One region of the Mesorhizobium sp. WSM4817 genome, then DNA from elsewhere that is predicted to be linked to it. Evidence: riboswitches for the same ligand, from Rfam matches in the RefSeq annotation. Region 1 holds a riboswitch; each other region holds the start of a gene.
The links. A riboswitch is a leader RNA that binds a small molecule or an ion and turns the genes downstream of it on or off. The one in region 1 is predicted to bind cobalamin.
Positions count from the first base shown of each region.

Region 2: another riboswitch for cobalamin. It lies ahead of AC0L2K_RS08820 (CbtB domain-containing protein); the one in region 1 lies ahead of AC0L2K_RS23535 (ABC transporter ATP-binding protein).
Region 3: another riboswitch for cobalamin. It lies ahead of AC0L2K_RS08995 (DUF1636 family protein); the one in region 1 lies ahead of AC0L2K_RS23535 (ABC transporter ATP-binding protein).

Region 1 is NZ_JBVVQQ010000019.1:27,859-31,122, reverse strand. It holds gene AC0L2K_RS23545 (bifunctional helix-turn-helix transcriptional regulator/GNAT family N-acetyltransferase) at 1-571, shown strand, start outside; gene AC0L2K_RS23540 (AraC family transcriptional regulator) at 671-1,501, opposite strand; cobalamin riboswitch at 1,767-1,967, shown strand; gene AC0L2K_RS23535 (ABC transporter ATP-binding protein) at 2,056-2,868, shown strand; gene AC0L2K_RS23530 (ABC transporter substrate-binding protein) at 2,865-3,264, shown strand, end outside.
Region 2 is NZ_JBVVQQ010000005.1:13,378-16,641, forward strand. It holds gene cobU (bifunctional adenosylcobinamide kinase/adenosylcobinamide-phosphate guanylyltransferase) at 1-386, opposite strand, end outside; gene AC0L2K_RS08815 (CbtA family protein) at 409-1,173, opposite strand; gene AC0L2K_RS08820 (CbtB domain-containing protein) at 1,189-1,368, opposite strand; cobalamin riboswitch at 1,406-1,615, opposite strand; gene AC0L2K_RS08825 (heparan-alpha-glucosaminide N-acetyltransferase) at 1,933-2,925, shown strand; gene AC0L2K_RS08830 (methyltransferase family protein) at 2,922-3,264, shown strand, end outside.
Region 3 is NZ_JBVVQQ010000005.1:50,061-53,324, reverse strand. It holds gene AC0L2K_RS09005 (cobaltochelatase subunit CobN) at 1-318, opposite strand, end outside; gene cobW (cobalamin biosynthesis protein CobW) at 337-1,374, opposite strand; gene AC0L2K_RS08995 (DUF1636 family protein) at 1,371-1,805, opposite strand; cobalamin riboswitch at 1,844-2,046, opposite strand; gene AC0L2K_RS08990 (winged helix-turn-helix domain-containing protein) at 2,076-3,264, opposite strand, start outside.

The sequences.
Region 1 (3,264 bases):
GCTCGAGCGGCTTTCCGCACCGGAACAGGACAGGCTGGTCAAGGCGATGCAGACGGTGCAGCACCTACTGGGCGAGAGTGCAGAGCCCAAGGTCCTTTACATGCTGCGGTCCTTGCAGGTCGGCGACATCGGCTGGATCATCCATCGCCAGGGCCTGCTCTACGCGCAGGAATATGGCTGGGACGAAACTTATGAGGCGCTGGTCGCCGAAATCCTCGGCGCTTTCGCCAAATCCTACGATCCGAAATGGGAACGCAGCTGGATCGCCGAGCGGGAAGGGGAAGTCGTCGGCTCGGTCTTCGTCGTGCGCCAGTCGGACGCGGTGGCGAAGCTGCGCCTGCTCTACGTCGAACCCTCGGCGCGCGGTCTCGGCATCGGCAGGCGGCTGGTCGAGGAATGCATCCGCTTTGCCCGTGCCAAGGGCTACAAGACGTTGACGCTGTGGACCAACGACGTGCTCACCTCAGCGCGCCGCATCTACGAGGCGGCCGGGTTCAAGCTGGCCAATCAGGAACGCCACCACGCCTTCGGCAAGGATCTGGTCGGCCAGAACTGGAACCTGGAGTTGTAGCGTCTTTCCCTACTCCCCTTGTGGGACAAGGGGAGTAGGCAAGATAAGGCGGAGCGCCTCGACACTAGTCTCCAACACAAGTTGAAAACTGGCCCTTCCTCACCCGACCGGTATCCAGACTTCCAGCCCGCCATTGCCGCTGCGCGGATCGAATTCGGGGCCGTAGCGCTCGAATTCGGGCGCGTCGGCAATCTTGTGCCCGGAGGCCGGCAGCCATTTGTTCCAGATCGTGTTGACCGTGCGGCGGATGGTCGAGATGTGGCCACGATGGGCGAACACGGCGTATTTCTGCATCGGCACGCGTACGCGCGAAAACTCCTTCGGCAGGTCCGAAAAATCGGACACCTCGACGCCGGCGATATAGTCGAAATTGCCTGCATCGTCGCCGTTGACGCAGACGCCATAGGCGACGTCGCCGACCTCGCCTGGAATGTTGCCGATATAGGGGCCGAACCGCTGCCACTGCATCGGGATGCCGGCGCTGGTTTCGCAGCTGTAGCGCTCGCCGAGACCGGCGATGAGGAACGGCCGGCTGGTTTCGAAACGCGGCGGCTCGAGATTGGTGAGGAAGGACTGGTCCATCAGGATCGGCTCCACGAGATCGAGGTTTTTGAGCGAGCCTTGCGCGCGCACCAGTTCCGGCGTGGTGCCGAACTGGTCGCGGAAGGCACGGGTGAAAGCCTCATGCGAGGCATAGCCGGCGTCGAGCGCGACCGAGAGGATGTCCGGTGCGCCGGCGGCGAGCCTGCGCGCCGCCTCGGTCAGGCGGCGAGAACGCAGGTAGCCCATCACCGAACGTCCGGTCGCCGCGCCGAAAGCCCGCGTCACGTGAAAGCGCGACACGCCGCTGCTGTTGGCGACATCGTCGAGCGAGATGGCCTCCGGCAGATGGCTTTCGACGAACCACAGCGCTTTCTCGGTCGGGTTCATATGGCTCCTCGCTGTGGGACTGCGCATTGGCCAGGTCATGGTATCGCTTACTGGTGGAGGCAGTTTGATCGAAATTGCGCACCGCGCAATGCGACGGTGATCGGCAAGCCGAAAGCGTTGGGCGAAGGGGTTGACAGGCGCAGGCGTTGTCTTTTAAGTAGTAACGTTATTACATTACGAGATTCGGTATGCTCGTTCTGACAAGACCATTGCTCGCGGGGCACTCCGGAACCCGGAAATTTATTGCGCTGGGATTGGCGGAAAACTAGGGTGGCTGACTGATGGTCCCCAAGCCGAAAGGCGAGGGGTGAAAAGGGAACACGGTGAGATCTTCGGATCGAGGCCGTGGCTGCCCCCGCAACTGTAAGCGGCGAGCAAAATCCGAAATGCCACTGGCCAAGGCTGGGAAGGCAGGATGGCGCAAGGACCCGCGAGCCAGGAGACCTGCCATCGCACGAGTTGACCGGACGGGGTGTGCCGGGAGGAGACGTGGACATCGGTCTTGTCGGCCGGTCCAGCTTCCTTCCGTCGCCATTTGAGAAAGTGACGGTAAGTTGGATGCCTGCCAGCCTCTTCTTGAAGCGCGTGAACTGAGCGCCACGGCGAATGGCCAGCGCCTGGTCAGTGCGGTCAGCCTTTCCGTCGCGGCGGGAGACCGCCTCGCCATCATCGGTCCCAACGGCGCCGGCAAGACGACGCTGCTGCGCATGCTATGCGGCACGCTGCGTCCGAGCGCGGGAGGTGTCAGATTTTCCGGACGCCGGCTGGAGACATTTCCGGCCGCCGAGCGGGCGCTGCACATGGCGGTCGTCGGCCAGACCGATCAGCCCGATCCGCGGCTTGCCGTGATCGACTACGTCGGACTTGGGCGGGTCCCGCATGCCGGCTGGCGACGCAGGAGCGAGCAACGCGACGTCGTCGCCGAAGCGCTTCGCAGAACTGGCCTGCTGCCGCTGCTCGGCCGCACGATCGGCTCGCTGTCGGGTGGTGAGCGGCAACGCGCCCAGTTGGCGCGCGCCATCGCCCAGGAGCCGAAAATCCTGTTCCTCGATGAACCGACCAATCATCTCGATCCGCGCGCCCGCAGCGAACTTCTCGAACTCGTATCGCAGCTTGGCATGACCGTCGTGGCGGTGCTGCATGATCTGTCGCTGGTCACGCCATTTGCCACCAGGGTCGCGGTGATGAACGAGGCCCGGCTGCAGGCACTCGCCGGTCCGCGCGAGGCGCTGACCAAGCAGTTGATCCGCGAGATTTTCGGCGTCGACGTGCTTCGGCTGCGCCATCCGACCGAAGACCGCGAACTCACGGTGTTCGAAGTCCCGAACCGTGCCTCTTCTGATCTAACCAAGGAGCAACATCCGTGAAACGCCTCGCACTGTCTTTTGCCTCTCTGCTGCTTGCCCAGACCGCCTTCGCTTTCCCGGTAACAGTCGACAGCTGCGGTACGCCGCTGACGTTCGACGCCGCGCCGAAGCGTGCCGTCATCCAGGATATGAACATGGCCGAGATGGCCTTCGCGCTGGGGCTGCAACCGTCGATCGTCGGCCTGACCGGCATCACCGGATGGTACAAGGTCGGTCCGGAATTCAAGGCCAAGCAGGGCGCGATCCCTGAACTTGCGCCGAAATACCCGGCGCTCGAAAACCTGGTCGCGGTCGAGCCCGATTTCTTCTTCGCCGGCTGGTATTACGGTATGAAGCCGGGCGGCGAGGTAACGCCAGATACGCTGGCGCCGCACGGCGTCAAGACGCTGGTGCTGA
Region 2 (3,264 bases), on a different contig from region 1:
TTGTCAGGCACGATGCCCTGGCCGACCTCGTTGGAAACCACGAACCACGGGCCGCGCGGCCGCGACAGCACATCCGCCAGCCCTCGGCATTCGGCCTCAATGTCGCGTTCGGCCAGCATATGGTTGGACAGCCACAGCGTCAGGCAGTCGATCAGGACAGGCCGGCCGTCAGGCAGCGCCCCGATCGCGCCGACGAGATCGAGCGGCGCATCGATCGTCGTCCAGCCGTCGCAACGCCGCGCCCGGTGCAGCGCGATGCGTTCGTGCATCTCGTCGTCATAGGCTTGCGCCGTGGCGATGTAGGTCCACGGCGCTGGACAGGCCGTCACCAGGCTTTCGGCATGCGCGCTCTTTCCCGAGCGTGCACCGCCGACGACCAGGGTCAGCTTGCTGCCTGGAGCAGCGCGATCAGGCAAGGCTATCGCGCAGGCCGGTTGCGGCGCCGGTCAAGCGGCCGCGCACCAAGCCGACGACAGCGCCGAGCACCAGCCAGAACACCAGATTGGTCAGCGTCACCGCCACCACGAACTGGTGGTGCAGGCCTTCCGGGATGGGCGATTCGAAACTGTCGGGCTGCGGCGCGCCGACAATATGCGGCGCCACGATCAACGCCACGGCAAGAATGGCCAGCGGCAGCGATTTGCGAAAGGCGAGCAGCCCGAGACCGGCCGCGGTCGCCACTACGGTTGCCGTCCACCAGATCTGGCGCTGGGCGAAATCGGCCGCCGGCATCGCCGGCAGTTCGGGCGGCAGGCCAAGGTTCGGGGCCAGCGTGAACACGGCAAAGCCGGCAAGGCCCCAGAACATACCCTGACGCCACTTGCCGATGCCGCCGGCGAACTCCGAAGCGGCGACCAGGATCAGCGCAAAGCCGATGCCGGTGACGACGTTGGCAACGACGTTGAAGGCGAAGCGCTCGAAGCCATCGGCCGGCGCCCAGCCTTCCTCTTCCGGGGTGGCTGCTTCAGCCGGAACGGCGCTGCTCATGGCATTGCTGCCTGCTGCGGCCGGCGCCAGACCATGGTCATGCGTGTGACCACCGCCGGCCTGTTCGTAGACTTCTGCCTTTAGAATGAGTGGCACCGTGGCGTAGGCCTGCATGCAGGCGAGAACGACGCCGGCCACAAGCCCTGCGATCGCCGCGATGAACACGACGTTGCGAAACAGTGTCATGGTGACAGCCCCTCGTCAGTGGCAGGGAAAGCCCATCGAATGGCGATAGTCGTGAGCGGCATTGTGGACCGCATCGATATGCGAGAAGCCGACAAAACCCATGACGAAAACGCCGAGAAATGCAGCAAGCGCCAACTGCACGAAGCGCGACTGCGAGGAGACGGAAGCGCCGAGCGAGACGGAAGCGGTATTCATGTCTTGTCCTTTCGCCCTCCACCCGAGGGCATAGAAGTCAGTTCTCCTGTCGCCGGCAGGTCTCCTGGCTCGCGGATCAGCGCCCTTCCCCACCTTCCCGAAGAAGCTCTTCCCGAAGAAAATCTTCAGTGGCATATGGAGAGGACTACCGCACACAGTTGCGGGGGCAGCCACGGCATTGGGCGATTTTGCCCTTACCGCATTCCCTCTTTGGTTCCAAAACGGAACCGACGACGGCTGCGACTATAGGCAGAATCGCCGCGCCCGGCAAACCAAATTCCGCCAGCTAGCAGCGCGAACGCGCCGTCAAGGTAATCGTTTCTCGTGGGCTCTTCCTTCTCCCCTTGTGGGAGAAGGTGGCCTCGGGAAGCGAGGTCGGATTAGGGGTGTTCCAGCTTGGCACCAACAGCGCTCCGGCCAGCACCCCTTCAACCGTCTTGGCGCTGCGCGCCAATCCACCTTCTCCCACAAGAAGGGGAGAAGGAAGAAGGGCGGCGCCTGTCTTCTTTTGTCCGGGGCAACCATGATAGTCGTCTTGCAGCACTGAATCAGAATTGCGAGACCATGACCATTCCTACGCCGGCCGTTCAGGACCGATCCAGGCGCATCATCGCTATCGACGTCGCCCGCGGCATCGCTTTGCTTGCCATGGCGAGCTACCATTTCACCTGGGATCTCGAATTCTTCGGCTACACCGATCCCGGCCTGACTGCCTTTGGCTGGTGGAAATTCTACGCGCGCTGCATCGCGTCGACCTTCCTGTTCCTGGTCGGCGTCAGCCTGTTCCTCGCCCATGGCAAGCAAATCCGCTGGAACGGCTTCTGGAAACGCTTCGCCATGGTCGGCGGGGCGGCGCTCGCCATATCGGCCGCCACTAGGCTTGCCACACCCGACAGTTTCATCTTCTTCGGCATCCTGCACGAGATCGCGCTCGCCAGCCTGCTCGGCCTGGCGTTTCTGCGGCTGCCGGCGCTGGTGACGCTGGTTGTCGCAGCTTTCGTCATCACCGCGCCGCTCTACCTCAGGTCCGAGATCTTCGATCATCCGGCCCTGTGGTGGGTCGGCCTGTCGGCAACCAACCCGCGCTCCAACGATTATGTCCCGCTGTTTCCATGGTTTGGCGCTGTGCTTGTCGGCATCGCAGCGGCAAAACTTGCCTTCGCCTCCGGCGTGCTGACGCGGCTGGCGGGCCTGGCGCCCGGCCGCTGGACTAATCCGCTGGTTTTTATCGGCCGGCACAGCCTCGCCTTCTATCTGATCCACCAGCCGGTGCTGATCGGCTCGCTCTGGCTGTTTTCGCAAGTCATGCCGGCAGCCGTCGAAACCAGGCCGGTCACTTTCCTCAAAGAGTGCCAGGCATCGTGCGAGCAATCGCGCGACACGGAGTTCTGCAGCAGCTATTGTGTCTGCATGCTCGATACGCTCGAGGGCGAGGCCACGCTGGATCGGCTCTACCGCAACGACCAGGCTGCGGAATGGAAGGCGCATCTCGGCGATCTCGCCGGCGCCTGCACTGCCAAGGCCAACGGCACTTTGATGGAGGGAGGAGCACAATGACCGACCATCAGCAGAAACCGGGCCAACAGAAACCGGGACAGCAGAAACCGGGGTTTATACCGTGGCCGCCGCTGATCTATGTCGCGGCCATCGCCGTCAGCATCGCGCTTGGCTTGCTTTATCCGCTGCCATGGATCGGCGGCCTTTTGGGCGACATCCTGTTCGCGGCCGGCTGGGTGGCATTGTTCGGCGTCGTCGCACTCTGGTTCACGGCGATCCGCATCATGATCCGGGCAAAGACGACGCTCCACCCGAACGCCGTGCCGGACCATCTGGTGACATCGGGCCCCTTCGCCGTCAGCCGCAATCCGATCTATCTGGCCAACACGCTGCTGATGA
Region 3 (3,264 bases), on a different contig from region 1:
CGCGCGGGCGGTCGAGGCGAGCTGATCGCAGCCGTAGCGCCACCAGTCGTAACCGCCGAGGATGCGAACCAGAACAACCCTGGCGTGCCGGGCGACGCTGTCGATCCACAGATCGACAGACATCGGATGGCGCAGATCGCCCAAGGCGGCCAACCGCATCGACGGCAGGCGATCCGCGTCCGCCTGCCACGCCGCCGCCAGCCCGGCCAGATCGCTGTCGGTGAAGGACAGCGCCACGACATCCGCAGGCGTCTGCCTGAGATCGACAGGCTCGGCAAGATCGTCGAGCGAGGCGGATGTGGTGGTGAGGATGTGCATCGCGGCTCGTGCCTGAGGTCAGCCGGCGAGGATACGCTCGATGGCCGGGCGGTTCAGCCCTTTCAGGCCGATGACGACGAGGCGGGAGCGGCGATCGTCGGCGGCGGTCCAGGCGCGGTCGTAATAGTGGTTGACGCGCGGCCCGACTGCCTGCAGCAACAGCCGCATCGGCTTGCCGCCGACCTCGACGAAGCCTTTTACGCGCAGCACGTTTTCTTCTTCCGCCGCCGTGGCGACACGCAAAGCCAGCTCTTCGGGATTGGCGATCGACGGAATGTCGATGACGAACGAGTCGAAATCGTCATGCTCGTGATCGAGCTCGTCATCGTGGTGGGTCTTGCGGTTCTCGATGTCGTCCTCGACGGCAAGGCCGAGGCCGAGCAGCACGGAGGGATCGACCTTGCCCTGCGAGGCCGGCACGATCTTCACCGCGCGGGCGGCGTGCTTGCCGATGACGGCATTGGCGCGGGCCGAGCCGGCGGCGTCCATCAGGTCGCTCTTCGACAATATGATCAGGTCGGCGCAGGCGAGCTGGTCCTCGAACACCTCCTCGACCGGATCGTCGTGGTCGAGCGTCTCGTCCTGCGCGCGCTGCGCCTGCAGGGCGTCCATGTCGTTGGCAACGCGGCCTTCGGCCAGCGCCGGTCCGTCGACCACGGCAATGACGCCGTCGACCGTCACCCGGCTCTTCACCGTCGGCCACTGGAAGGCCTGGACCAGCGGCTTGGGCAGCGCCAGCCCGGAGGTTTCGATCAGGATATGGTCGACCCTGGGCGTCAGCGACAGGATCTGGTCGAGCGCCGGGACGAAATCGTCGGCGACGGTGCAGCAGATGCAGCCATTGGCCAGCTCGACGATGTTTTCCTCAGGGCAGGTGTCGATGCCGCATCCCTTAAGAATCTCGCCATCGATGCCGATGTCGCCGAACTCGTTGACTATGATGGCCAGCCGCTTGCCGCCAGCGTTTTCGAGCAGATGGCGGATCAGCGTCGTCTTGCCGGCGCCAAGGAAGCCGGTGACGACGGTGCAGGGCACGCGCGAGACGGAAGTGGTCATATCTGGTCCTTCAAAAGGTCGAGGGGAGGGATGCGGGCAACGAGGCCGCGCTTCAGGCAATCGGGGCGGCCGCGCCATGGGATGAGGCCGTCGGTCGAGGTGGCGAAGAGTTTTGCGCCGGTGATGAGATCGGCGCCGCTGGTCGCGGTCAGGTCGCCGAAGACATAGCTCCAGCAGCCGTCGCGCAGGATAGCGGCGCTGAGGCGGCGCTTGCAGTTGCCGAGGCATTCGACGCTGCGGATACGGATGTTTTCGCCAGAGGCGGCGCGGCGCGTGTCTTCGGCCAACAATTCGCCGGCGCGAGGATGGCCGTCGGAGCCGGTCTCGTCACGGCAGGAGGCGCAGACGATCACGGTGACGTCGGCCAGAGCATCATCATCGCCGGACAATACGCCCGCTGTCTCAGCCGAAAAACTGCTGTCGCGTTCCAAATCAGGCTCCTTGCCCGGAAAACCCGCCAGGCGATCGGATTTTTATGTCCTAGACGGCAGGTCTCCTGGCTCGCGGGTCATCGCCTTGGTGCCGCCTTCCCGGGATTTTCCCAGTGGTTATCGGCCTTGGCTCGTCGCTTACAGTTGCGGGGACAGCCGCGGATTTGAAATCGGATTTCGCACCGCATTCCCTCTTGGCTCCTCCCTTTGCCGAGAGGAGACCGTCTGAACCGGATTTAGGCTTGTGGAGGCAGTCGTGTCAACGCACGTCTACGACGCCGCAATGTCGGCGAGAGCCGAACCCAGATCCCCCGCAGGCGTCACCTCGATGCATTCGAGCCCGAGCCAGCCCTGCATCAGCTTCAATTCCTCAAAAAGTTCGGCGGCGGTTTGCGGCGGCGCGCCGGGTTCGGCATAGGCGGCATGGACGCGCAGCACGCCGGCCGGGCGGTCGGCCTTAAGGTCGATGCGCGCCACGATCCTTTCGCCGAGCAGGAACGGCAGCACATAATAGCCGTATTGGCGCTTTTCGGCAGGGGTGTAGATCTCGATGCGATAGCGGAACTCGAACAGTCTTTCCGTACGTGCTCGCTCGAAGACAACCGGATCGAACGGAGCGAGCAAGGCGCGCGCCTCGATCTTGCGCGGAAAACGGGCATCCCTGTGAAGATAGGCTGGCTTGCTCCAGCCTTCGACGGTCACCGGCAAGAGGTCGCCGGCGTCGACCAGTTCCTCGATGCGGCCTTTGATGTCAGCGGGAGAGAGGCGAAAATAGTCGCGCAGGTCGCCTGCTGTCGCGACGCCGTGGGCGCGGGCGGAGATGCGCAGCAATTCGCGGTGCGCATCCTCAGGCGAGGGCACCGGCAGGGCAAGTATTTCCGGCGGCAGCACGCGCTGCGGCAGATCATAAAGCCGCTCGAAGCCACGACGTGACGCCGTGGTGATGCGGCCGGCCCAGAACAGCCATTCGAAAGCGTGCTTGGCGTCGCTCCAGCCCCACCAGCCGCCGGAGCCTTTCTGGCCTTCCAGGGCGGAAGCGGCGATCGGGCCGCGTTCGACGACCTCGCGATAAATGTCTTCAATGTAGGCGGCGCGCTCGCGGCCCCACTTGGCCAGCCCGTTATACATTTCCTCGCCACGTTCGGCCCGTTCCATGCGCCAGCGCATCAGCGGATAGGTCTCGACCGGCAGAAAGGAGGCTTCGTGCGCCCAATATTCGAAGACTTTGCGCTTGCGCGTCACGGCGGCGTTGTCGAGCAGGGCGAGCGGGTAGGGGCCAAGCCGCGAATAGAGCGGCATATAATGGGCACGCACCACCGCGCTGACGGAATCGATCTGCAGCAGACCGGTCCGGCCAAGCACACGGGCCAGATGGCGGCGATCCGGCGTGCCGTTAGGGCGAGGATCGGCAAACCCCTGTGCGGCAAGCGCGATGCGCCGGGCCATGGCGAGCGAGATT